DNA from 2 places in the Pseudomonas fungipugnans genome. Region 1 is predicted to be linked to the other one. Evidence: riboswitches for the same ligand, from Rfam matches in the RefSeq annotation. Region 1 holds a riboswitch; the other holds the start of a gene.
The links. A riboswitch is a leader RNA that binds a small molecule or an ion and turns the genes downstream of it on or off. The one in region 1 is predicted to bind manganese.
Positions count from the first base shown of each region.

Region 2: linked by a shared signal. The riboswitch ahead of POF45_RS10830 (TMEM165/GDT1 family protein) and the one ahead of mntP (manganese efflux pump MntP) in region 1 are both predicted to bind manganese.

Region 1 is NZ_JARBWL010000001.1:1,161,238-1,166,655, reverse strand. It holds gene hcnB (cyanide-forming glycine dehydrogenase subunit HcnB) at 1-256, shown strand, start outside; gene hcnC (cyanide-forming glycine dehydrogenase subunit HcnC) at 249-1,508, shown strand; yybP-ykoY riboswitch at 1,686-1,849, shown strand; gene mntP (manganese efflux pump MntP) at 1,855-2,424, shown strand; gene POF45_RS04610 (DNA-3-methyladenine glycosylase family protein) at 2,552-3,169, opposite strand; gene POF45_RS04605 (isocitrate lyase/PEP mutase family protein) at 3,169-3,969, opposite strand; partial or broken gene POF45_RS04600 (bifunctional transcriptional activator/DNA repair enzyme AdaA) at 4,004-5,086, opposite strand; gene POF45_RS04595 (hypothetical protein) at 5,191-5,418, opposite strand, start outside.
Region 2 is NZ_JARBWL010000001.1:2,625,690-2,631,107, reverse strand. It holds gene POF45_RS10835 (methyl-accepting chemotaxis protein) at 1-1,821, opposite strand, end outside; gene POF45_RS10830 (TMEM165/GDT1 family protein) at 2,140-2,724, opposite strand; yybP-ykoY riboswitch at 2,813-2,936, opposite strand; gene POF45_RS10825 (methyltransferase) at 2,987-3,985, opposite strand; gene POF45_RS10820 (2-hydroxyacid dehydrogenase) at 4,019-4,984, opposite strand; gene POF45_RS10815 (LysE family translocator) at 5,269-5,418, shown strand, end outside.

The DNA.
Region 1 (5,418 bases):
CTGCGAACACGCGACCCGCGCCGACATCGACCTGGCGCTGGCGCAAGGCGTACAAGACATGGCCAGCCTGAAAATGCGCACCCGTGTGAGCATGGGCGACTGCCAGGGGCGGATGTGCGTCGGCTATTGCAGCGACCGTCTGCGCGAAGCCACTGGACGTTCAGACGTCGGTTGGCTGCGTCCGCGTTTCCCGATCGATCCGGTACCGTTTTCGGCTTTCCACAACGCGGCCACGGAGGCCCATTCCCATGAGTAAGTTCTACGACGTGGTCATCGCCGGCGGCGGTGTGATTGGCGCGTCCTGCGCCTATCAGTTGTCCAAGCGCAAAGACCTGCGCATCGCCATGATCGACGCCAAGCGTCCCGGCAACGCGACCCGTGCTTCAGCGGGCGGTTTGTGGGCCATCGGTGAGTCGGTCGGCCTGGGCTGCGGGGTGATTTTCTTTCGCATGATGTCGGCCAATCGCAAGCGCGAGGCCCAGGGCTCGGCGGTGGTGGTGGACGCCAGCACGCCGCACATCCTGCCGCAGTCGTTCTTCGATTTCGCCTTGCAGTCCAACGCCCTGTACCCGGCTCTGCACCGCGAGTTGCGGGACAACCACGGGATGGATTTCAAGTTCGAGAAGACCGGTTTGAAATTTGTCATCTATGACGAAGAAGACCGGCTCTACGCCGAGCACATCGTCGCCTGCATTCCGCACCTCGCCGACCAGATCCGCTGGCTCGATCAGGCAGCCCTGCGCGAGGCCGAACCGAGCGTCAGCCATGAGGCGCGAGGGGCGCTGGAGTTCCTTTGCGATCACCAGGTCAGCCCGTTCCGCCTGTGCGATGCCTACACCGAGGGTGCCCGGCAGAATGGCGTGGACATGTACTTCAACACCAACGTCACCGGGGTGCTGCACCACGGATCGCGGGTCACCGGCGTGCAAACCGCCGAAGCCGGGGTGTTCCATTGCGCCACCTTGATCAACGCGGCGGGGGCGTGGGCGGCGGACCTGAGCGAGATGGCCACCGGCATCCGGATTCCGGTGAACCCGGTGAAGGGGCAAATCCTGCTCACCGAGCGCATGCCGAAAATCCTGCGCGGTTGCCTGACCACCAGCGACTGCTACGTGGCGCAAAAGGACAACGGCGAGATCCTGATTGGCAGCACCACCGAGGACAAGGGTTTTGACGTGACCACCACCTACCCGGAAATCGCCGGGCTGGTGCAGGGCGCAGTACGCTGCATTCCGGAACTGGCGGACGTCAACCTCAAGCGTACCTGGGCCGGGTTGCGTCCAGGGTCGCCGGACGAGCTACCGATCCTCGGGCCGATGAAAGGGGTGGGCGGTTACCTCAATGCCTGCGGGCACTTCCGTACCGGCATTCTGACGTCGGCAATCACCGGGGTGCTGCTCGATAAACTGGTGAACGATGAAGCGCTGCCGCTCGACATCACACCGTTTCTGGCGGACCGCTTCGAGGCGAAGCCGTCGGTCGAGGTCAAGGAACTGGAGCTGGCCTGACAACCCGTAGCTGAACCGGTGCCTGTACTTGTGGGAGTCGAGCTTGCTCGCGATGGCGGTGTATCAGCCGACCTTGATGGTCGGAGCACCGCCCGGAGCACGCTCTCTCCTGCAATCCAGTCAACCTGTCAAACCCAAACAGATGGATTTTTCACATCCGCCCGGTTAAGCTGCGCGCCTCTTTGGGGAGTAGCCTGTTTGCGATTCGTCGCAAGCGCCCGTATCAACATTCTCGGCAACATGCCGTGGTGCGGGCACCTTCTGGTTGGTGAGACCATCGACATATCTGCGCTGAAGTCGGGCGTGCGGTTATGTCGTGGACTCAAGCCCGACCGGATGTTTCAGCGTGAACCTAGCCTCTCTTGTATTCCTTGCCTTCGCCATGTCCACCGACGCCTTCGCGGCCGCCATCGGCAAAGGCTCCAGCCTGCACAAACCCAAACTGCTGCAAGCCCTGCGCGTCGGCGTTATCTTCGGCGTAATCGAAGCCATCACCCCGATTGTCGGCTGGTTCATCGGCCAGGCCGCCTCGCAGTTCGTCGCCAGCTGGGACCACTGGATCGCCTTCACCCTGCTGCTGCTCCTCGGCCTGCACATGATCTATAACGGGGTCAAACCTGAAGACGCCGACGAGCAGACGGAAAAACCGCAACAACATGGTTTCTGGTTATTGGCCGTCACCGGTTTCGCCACCAGCATTGATGCGCTGGCAGTGGGCGTGGGCCTGGCCTTCGTCAACGTCAACATCTGGCTGGCAGCCGGCCTGATCGGCCTGGCGACCATGACCATGGTCACTATCGGCGTGATGCTCGGCCGGGTCATTGGCAGCGTGATGGGCAAGCGTGCGGAGATGCTCGGCGGTGTGGTACTGATCATCGTCGGTGCGACGATTCTTTATGAGCACCTGTCGGCCTGATAGACCGAGCCGCCTGCTTCGCGGGCAAGCCCGACTCCCACACTTGATCTGTGCCGTACACAAAAATTGTGTCCACTGAAGATCCAATGTGGGGGCCGAGCCTGCTCGCGAAGAACGATAACGCGGTCTACCTGCCGCCCACCCGCCACAAATACCAGGCCGCCACCGTCCGATACGGACTCCACGCCAACCCGATCTCAATCATCTGCCGCCGATTCGGCTGTACCTCCAGCCCCTTCAATCGTCGATAACCCTCGCGTACGCCAAAGTCATCTGCCGGCAAGACATCCGGGCGTTCCAGGCTGTAGATCAGCAGCATCTCCACGGTCCAGCGACCGACCCCGCGCAAACTCACCAGGCGCTCAATCAGCCCCTCGTCGTCCATCGCCAGCGCCGTGGCGTAGTCCGGCACCACGCCGTCCAGCGTGGCTTGGGCGATGCCCTGGATCGTGGCGATTTTGCTGGCGGAAAAGCCGCAGCTGCGCAGTTGATCGAATTCGGTTGCCAGGATCTGCTCGGGCCGGGGAAAGCCAGAAGCAGGGAATAGCGCCAGCAACCGGCCGAGAATCGCATCGCCGGCTTTTGCGTGCAGTTGCTGATAGGCAATCGCCCGCACCAGCGATTCATAGGGATCGCGCGCCGGATGCGGTTGATGCAGGCACGGACCGGTCGCCGCGATGTGGCGGCGCCAGTCGTCGTCAAGGGCCGCCAGGAAGTGGCTGGCGGCCCGGTAGCGGTCGGGCATCAGGGTGCCAACAGGCCGTTCACCTGACCATAGGTGAAAGCCTTGAGGTCATGGCTGTCGAGCTTGCCGGTTTCCAGAAAGCTTTTGGCCAGCGAACCCATGGCGCCATACAGGAACTCGGCGATGCTGGAACCGGCGCTCAAACGGCGCACGCCAAGGCCTTGCAGCGTTTCGGGAGAGGGCAGGCACGGGAAGCCAAGCACGTTGACCGGCAGCGGCGTACCACGGCAGATCGCGGCGATTTCATACTCGGCAGTGACGCCAGCGGCGAACAGGCCATCGGCCCCGGCGGCCTGGTACAACGCGGCGCGCTTGAGCGTCTCGGCGACGCGATCTTCAGCGCTCACCAGGCTCTTTAGATAGACATCGGTGCGGGCATTGATGAACAGCTTGACGTTACGGCGCTCAGCCACCTGACGGGCGATTTCGATCTTGCGTGCCAGCAAATCCGGCGCCGAAAAACCATCCTCGATATTGATCCCGACCGCACCGGCGGCAATCACCGCATCAATGACGTTGGCCACCCGCACCAGGTCATCGGAATAACCCGCCTCAATGTCCACGGTCAGCGGCACGCTGATTACCCGGGCGATGGATTCGACCGTGGAAACCAGGCGTTCAAGGGGCAGGGAATTGCCGTCCTGATAACCGTGCACCCAGGCCACCGCCGCGCTGCTGGTGGCCACGGCTTTGCTGCCCAGTTGCTGTACCAATTTTGCTCCGGCCGCATCGGCAACGTTGGTCAGGATCAGCAGGCCATCCTGGTGCAGGGTGTGAAACTGTTGGTCGAGCGCTTCCATCGATTTTCCTTTCCTTTGAAAAAACTTCGGTTGGTCAGAATGCGAGTTGTTGCGTGATCTGCAACACGGCGTGTTCCAGCCTGAGCAAAAACGCCTTGCGCGGTTGACCGCCACCATAGCCTGTCCGCGAGCCGTCGGCACCTGTTACCCGGTGACAGGGCAGGACGATGGCCAGTCGGTTTTGCCCGTTGGCCAGGCCCACGGCACGACTGGCGCCGGGTTTGCCGAGTCGTGTGGCGAGGGCGCCGTAGGTGCTTGTCTGGCCATAGGGGATCTGCGCCAGCTCGGCCCAGACCTGCCGGGCAAAGTCGCTGCCGGGCGTGTGCAATGGCACGTTGAACGCGGTCAACTGGCCGGTAAAATACTGCGCCAGTTCAGCTTCGATTTGCTGCAAGTGAACGTTGTGCCCCGGTGCCACGGCATAGCCATAACGGTTTTGCAGGGCTTCGATTTCGCGGGTCAGGGCCGGGCGATCGAGAAATTCCAGCAACACCAGCCCGCGCCGCTCGGCCATCGCAATCATCGGCCCCAGAGGCGTGGTCAATCGGGTGAACAGCAGCGGCTCGCTGTTGGCGGCGCGACCCGGCGTGATACGGAAAGACTTTTGAAACGCATCGCGAAAACCGCTCAGGGATTCGTAGCCGGAATCGAATGCCACGTTATCGATTGACTCGCCCTGTCTGATCCCGCCCAACGCCATGCCCAGGCGCCGGGTGCGCAGCCAGGCGTGGAAGGTCATGCCGAAATGCTGCTTGAACCAGCGCCGCAGTTTCAACGGCTCGATGCCTTCGGCGTGCAGTTGCGCGTCGGTCTAGCGCTGTTCGGGCTGGGCGTCCACCGAGGCGAGCAGCCGCTGCACCCAGTCCGGGGCGATGGCCGCAGCGTCCAGCGGCTTGCAGCGCAGACAGGCGCGGTAACCCGCCGACAGACACTCATCGGTATGGGCAAAAAACTCGACATTCTCGGGTTTGGGTTTACGCGCCGTGCAACTGGGGCGACAGAAAATACCGGTGGTTTTCACCGCCGTGAAAAACACCCCCTCGTAGGCGGTGTCTCGTTCGAGCATGGCGCGAACCATCTCGGCGTGGGGCGGCAGGATCGGATTTTGTAGGTTCATGGGCTGAGCATAAGGCCGGTTATCCGCCGTCTCCACCGTAAAATCGACAGCGAATTCTGCCGGCAGCGGCGGCATTGCAGCCGCTGCCGACAATTGCACAGACGTTACTTTGCTGTTGGCTCACGCCGCAGCTTGTAATCCCTCAGAGCGCCAACAGGTCCTGATGGAACGGGCAGCGGCGCCTTTTTCGCGCCCACCAGGTCGACACAACGCGAGCAGAATCCTCGGCCACGCGCCTGCGCACGGTTGAAGTAGTAGTCTTTGGTGGCTTCGACGGGAGAGTGGTCGGCCACGCCACACCAGAAGCGCAGGCGCGTCTTGGTGGTGCTCAC
Region 2 (5,418 bases), 1.5 Mb from region 1:
TTGCAGTTGCTGGATCATGGCCTGGATTTCTTCAGTCGCCTTCTGGGTTTTCTGCGCCAGATTGCGAACTTCATCGGCCACTACCGCAAACCCGCGACCCTGCTCACCGGCCCGTGCCGCTTCGATGGCCGCGTTCAGGGCCAACAGATTGGTCTGCTCGGCAATGCCGCGAATAGCGGTCAGGATGGCGTTGATGTTCTCGCTGTCTTTCGCCAGGGCCTGCACCACGCTTACCGCCTTGCCGATTTCCAGCGCCAGCACGCCAATCGAGTTCGAGGTGTCGCGCACAATCTGCATGCCTTGCGCCGCTGCCTGATCGGCATGGCTGGCCGCCTGCGCCGCCGACGTTGCGTTGCGCGCCACGTCCTGGGCGGTGGCGGTCATTTCATGCACCGCCGTGGCCACCTGATCGATCTCGGCCATTTGTTTGTGAACGCCGATGTTGGTGCGAATGGCGATGTCGGCGGTGTGTTCCGAAGAATCGCTGACGCTCTGCACCGACGTCACCACCTGGGTAATCATCGCCTGCAACTTGGCCAGGAACGTGTTGAAGCCTTTGGCAATCGAGCCCAGTTCGTCGGCGCGGTCGCTGGTCAGTCGGCGGGTCAGATCGCCTTCGCCCTGGGCGATGTCGTCGAGCATCGCCACCATTTGCTTGAGCGGACGGGCAATGCCGTGACCGACCAGCCAGATCACCAGCAAGCCGATACCGGCGATCAACAAGCCGACCATGGCCATGCCGAAGGTGTCGGATTTGCGCTGCTTGTCGAGGTCGCCCTGGAGTTTTTGCAGGTCGGCCATCACCGCGTTAAGCGGCAGTTGCAGCATCAGTGTCCAGCGCGCATCGGTCTGACCGATGCCGAACGGCAGGTACAACTCGATACGGTCGTTGGCCTTGTCGACGGTATAAGTGACTTCGCCGCGCTTGATGTTGGCCATGTTGGCGATTTGCTGGCTGTCGAGAATGTCGCTGACCTTCTCGCCGAATTTGCTCGGGTCTTTGGTGTAGGCGACGATCCGGCCGTTACTGCCGACCAGCGCCATGACGCCAGCGCCGCCGTACAGTTTCTGGTTGGCGCCCAGCAGCATGTCCTGGATGAAGTTCACCGACAGGTCGGCGCCGACGATGCCCTGAAAGGCGCCGTTGAGCATGATCGGTTCAATAAAGGAGGCGAGCATGACGATCTTGTCGCCGACCTTGTAGGGTGCGGGATCGATCACGCAGGATTTTTTGTTTTCCTTGGAGCACAGGTAGTACTCGCTGGCGCGCACGCCGGTGGACAGGACTTTCTGGTCATCGACGTCTGCGAGCTTGTCCAGGCCCAGGCTGCCGTCTTCGTTACGGAACCACCATGGCAGGAAGCGCCCGTTGCTGGCGTCGATGCCGACGACTTTGCTGTCCACGTAGGTCGCATCGTTGTGGTCCAGTGCGTTTTTTTCCCAGCCGATGTAGGTGCCGAGAATTTTCGGGTTGCGGGCGACGTTTTCCTTGATCAGGTTGATCAATTGCTCACGGCTGAGGCTCAACTGCGGTTGGCCGTCGGCCCCCGGCGTGCCGATCAGTTCGTTGACCCGCACCAGACCGCCAGCGATCAACAACGGCGCTTCGAGCTCGCGCTGGATCTGGCTGACCTGGGTTTGTGCCAGGGATGTCAGGCGTTGTTCGATGACTTGCTCGAATTGCGCCTGGGTGCGTTCCTGGACCATCTCTTGCGTCCGCGCCCCGGAGAACAACGCGTACAGCACCAGCGCCGCGACGACGCTAAGAACGATGGCACCGGCAAGGGCTGCCACGGAAAACTGGATCGACTTGAATTTCATGGATGCTCCGCACGCAAGAGGACGTCTGCAGTGCTGTATCGGCCGGTGGCTGGGTCGCCATGAGCGCAGTGGAGCGAATTGACTGTTTTTGACTGGCCTGTGTCGCAAATGGATCAGGGGGGGAGCCTGCCCATGCCTTGACTGAGCATTGAAGGCAGCGAATTTCTGAGGGTTATGCGCCGAGGCTGAGGGGCCCTTCGCGAGCAGGCTCGCTCCCACACGGGATCTCCATTGCTCACAGATTGTGTGCACCAAAGATCTGATGTGGGAGCGAGCCTGCGCGCGAAGAACGATAACGCGGTCTATCGACCTACCGCGTCAAACCCACCCGCTGGTCTGCATCGCCTTGTACACCGCAACAATCGCCAGCACAAAGAACGCCGCAGCCGCCAGACGACGGATCAACGTCAGTGGCAGTTTGTCGGCGGCAAAGTTGCCGGCCAGCACCACCGGTACGTTGGCAATCAGCATGCCGGCAGTCGTGCCGATAATCACCAGCCACAGTTCCGGGTATTGCGCCGCGAGCATCACCGTGGCGACCTGGGTCTTGTCACCCATCTCGGCCAGGAAAAAGGCGATCAGCGTGGTCAGGAACGGCCCGAATTTGCGCGCGGTGCTGGCTTCGTCGTCGTCCATCTTGTCCGGCACCAGCGTCCACAAGGCGGTGGCAGTGAAGCTGGCGGCGAGGATCCAGTGCAGTGCCGCATCCGACACCAGGCTGCCGAACCAGGCGCCTACCGCGCCGGCTGCCGCATGGTTGGCCAGGGTCGCGACGACGATACCGGCGATAATTGGCCAGGGTTTGCGAAAGCGCGCGGCGAGAATGAGGGCGAGCAGTTGCGTCTTGTCGCCGATTTCGGCCAAGGCAACGATAGCGGTGGGAACGAGTAGAGAATCCAGCATCAGGGTTTTCCTAAGGGGCGGGTCGACACGGCTATGACACGTACAGCCTCCCCGCCCCGGGTAAGGTGTTCGTGTCATAGGTCTTGTCAAACCCAGCGATCCATCTGTGTGGACGCTTGGGCCGCATACGCCATGGTCTGAGGACCAAGTATGTTGACGTATGCCGGACGAGCATGGCGCTCGTGGGAGACTACTCCCCTAGGACGGAGCGGATTCTGCCTAGGCAAATCGGATAGAGCAAGCCTCTTTTTTAAAAGAGGTTTCAGCCGCGTTTGGCCCGGTAAATCCTGAAACCCTGTCCTTCGGCCTTGATCGCACAGACTCCCAGATGCTCCTCGATCAACGGTTGATATTTCAGGAAGCTGTTCGCCACCAGGCGCAGTTCGCCGCCGTTTTTCAGATGTTTCGCCGCTTTTCGCAGCAAATTCTCGGTGGCAAAATAATCGGTGTGAACCCCGACATGGAACGGTGGATTGCTCAGAATCGCGCTCAGACCCATAGGCGCCGCATCGATCCCGTCACCGGTGATCACATCCGCTTCCAGACCGTTGGCCGCCAATGTCAGGCGGCTGCTGGCGGCGGCAAACGCGTCGACGTCGAGCAAGGTCACCTGATTGTGCGGGTAACGACGTTTGACCGCCGCGCCCAGCACACCGGCACCACACCCGAAGTCCAGCAAGTGGCCGCTTGGCAATTTGTCCAGGTGCTCCAGCAGCAAGGCGCTGCCGCGATCCAGGCGTCCGTGGCTGAAGACGCCCGGCAGGCTGATGACTTTCAACGGTCCTTCGGCCAATGGCAATTCATAAGTCTGCGCCAGGCTTTCCAGGGATTTGGCTTGTGGCGCTTCAGCCACAGTGACCTGCCACAACTGGCAATGCCGGGCGCTGTCGAGCTTGCGCGGTTTGCCGAACGGGGTCAGTTGCTTGGCGGCGCCTTCGATGCCGCTGCGTTTTTCCCCGACCAGATACACTTCGCGGCCCGCCAGGCGCGAGGCAACGGCGTTGAGGATGTAGTCGGTGAGGTCCTTGGATTTGGGCAGGAACACCACGGCGGTATCGAATTCACGCTCGGGCACGTTGACGCCAAAGTGGCTGCGCTCGGCGAAACGCGCATCCAGCGCCGCTTGATCGCCGGCATGCCAGCACCAGCCATGGGCATCGGGCAGACGACCGAGCAGATCATCGGCGGGCAACCCGGCCAGCAATACCGAACCCTGAAACAACTCGGGCTGACGAAGCAGTACTTCACTGCGCGGATCCATACTCTGCTCCTTGAAAAAAAGTGCCGCAGTTTATCAACTGACGACCCGCAGCGCTGTACCGCTGAAGAACGCCTGGGCGTTTTCGCTCAATTGACCCACGATCCGCTGCCGTGCTTCGCGACTGCCCCAGGCGTTGTGCGGTGTGACGATCAACCGTGGAATATCATCGGCCAGCAAGGGATTGCCGGCGGTCGGCGGCTCGACGCTCAGCACGTCAGTGGCAGCGCCGCCCAGATGGCCGTTGCGCAAGGCGTCGGCCAAAGCCTGTTCATCAATCAAACCGCCACGAGCGGTGTTGACCACGAAGGCGCCGGGTTTCATCGAGGCCAGTTGCTGTGCACCAATGAAATGACGGGTGTGTTCATTGAGCGGGCAGTGCAGGGTCAGGGCGTCGATTTGTGGCAGCAGCTCATCGAGTGGCAAGCGATCCGGCCGGGCAGGGCGGCCCGGAATCTGCCCCAGCAGCACGCGCATGCCGAATGCCTCGGCCAGCCGCGCCACCGCACCGCCCAGTTCGCCGTGACCCAGCAGGCCGAGGGTTTTGCCTTCCAGCTCAACAATCGGGTAGTCCAGCAGACAGAATTGTCTGGCCTGCTGCCAGCGACCTTCGCCGACGGCTTTCTGATAATCGGCCAGGCGCGTGGCCAGATTCAGCAGCAGCATGATCGTGTGCTGGGCCACCGACGGCGTGCCATAACCCTGGCAGTTGCAGACCGTGATCCCGTGGGCGCGGGCGGCGGCCAGGTCGACGTTGTTGGTGCCGGTGGCGGTGATCAGGATCAGTTTCAATTCAGGGCTGGCGGCCATGGCGGCGGCATCGATCAGAATCTTGTTGCTGATGGCGACGGTGGCGCCCTTGAGGTGGTCGATCACTTGGTCCGGCGTGGTCTGGGCAAACAGTTGCAGGTCGCTGAAGCATTCGCGCAACGGCGTGAGGTCGAGGTCGCCCAGGTCCAGGGACGGATGGTCGAGGAAAACGGCGCGGCGAGTGTTCGTCATCAACTGTACCTTTTGTGCAATGAACTGAAGGCGTAATCTGCCGAGCCTACCAGATGAAACAAATGGTTACGCATCAAGCAAGGCTGACGCATAAACCAGTGGCGAGGGAGCTTGCTCCCGCTCGGCTGCGAAGCGGTCGTAAACCGGATGAATCGGTCTGACCGACAAGATGCGGTTGCCTGAATTGGGGCCGCTTCGCGGCCAGCGGGAGCAAGCTCCCTCGCCACAGAGACTGAGTTCGCTTCAGAATTATTTATTCACCAAGCCACCCCAGAGGAGCCTCCATGTACTGGACAGAATTTTTGACCGTTGCGCTGATTCACCTGCTCGCCGTGGCCAGCCCCGGCCCGGACTTTGCGGTCGTGGTGCGTGAGAGCGTGACCCACGGTCGTCGCGCCGGGACGTGGACGGCGCTGGGTGTCGGCACGGCGATT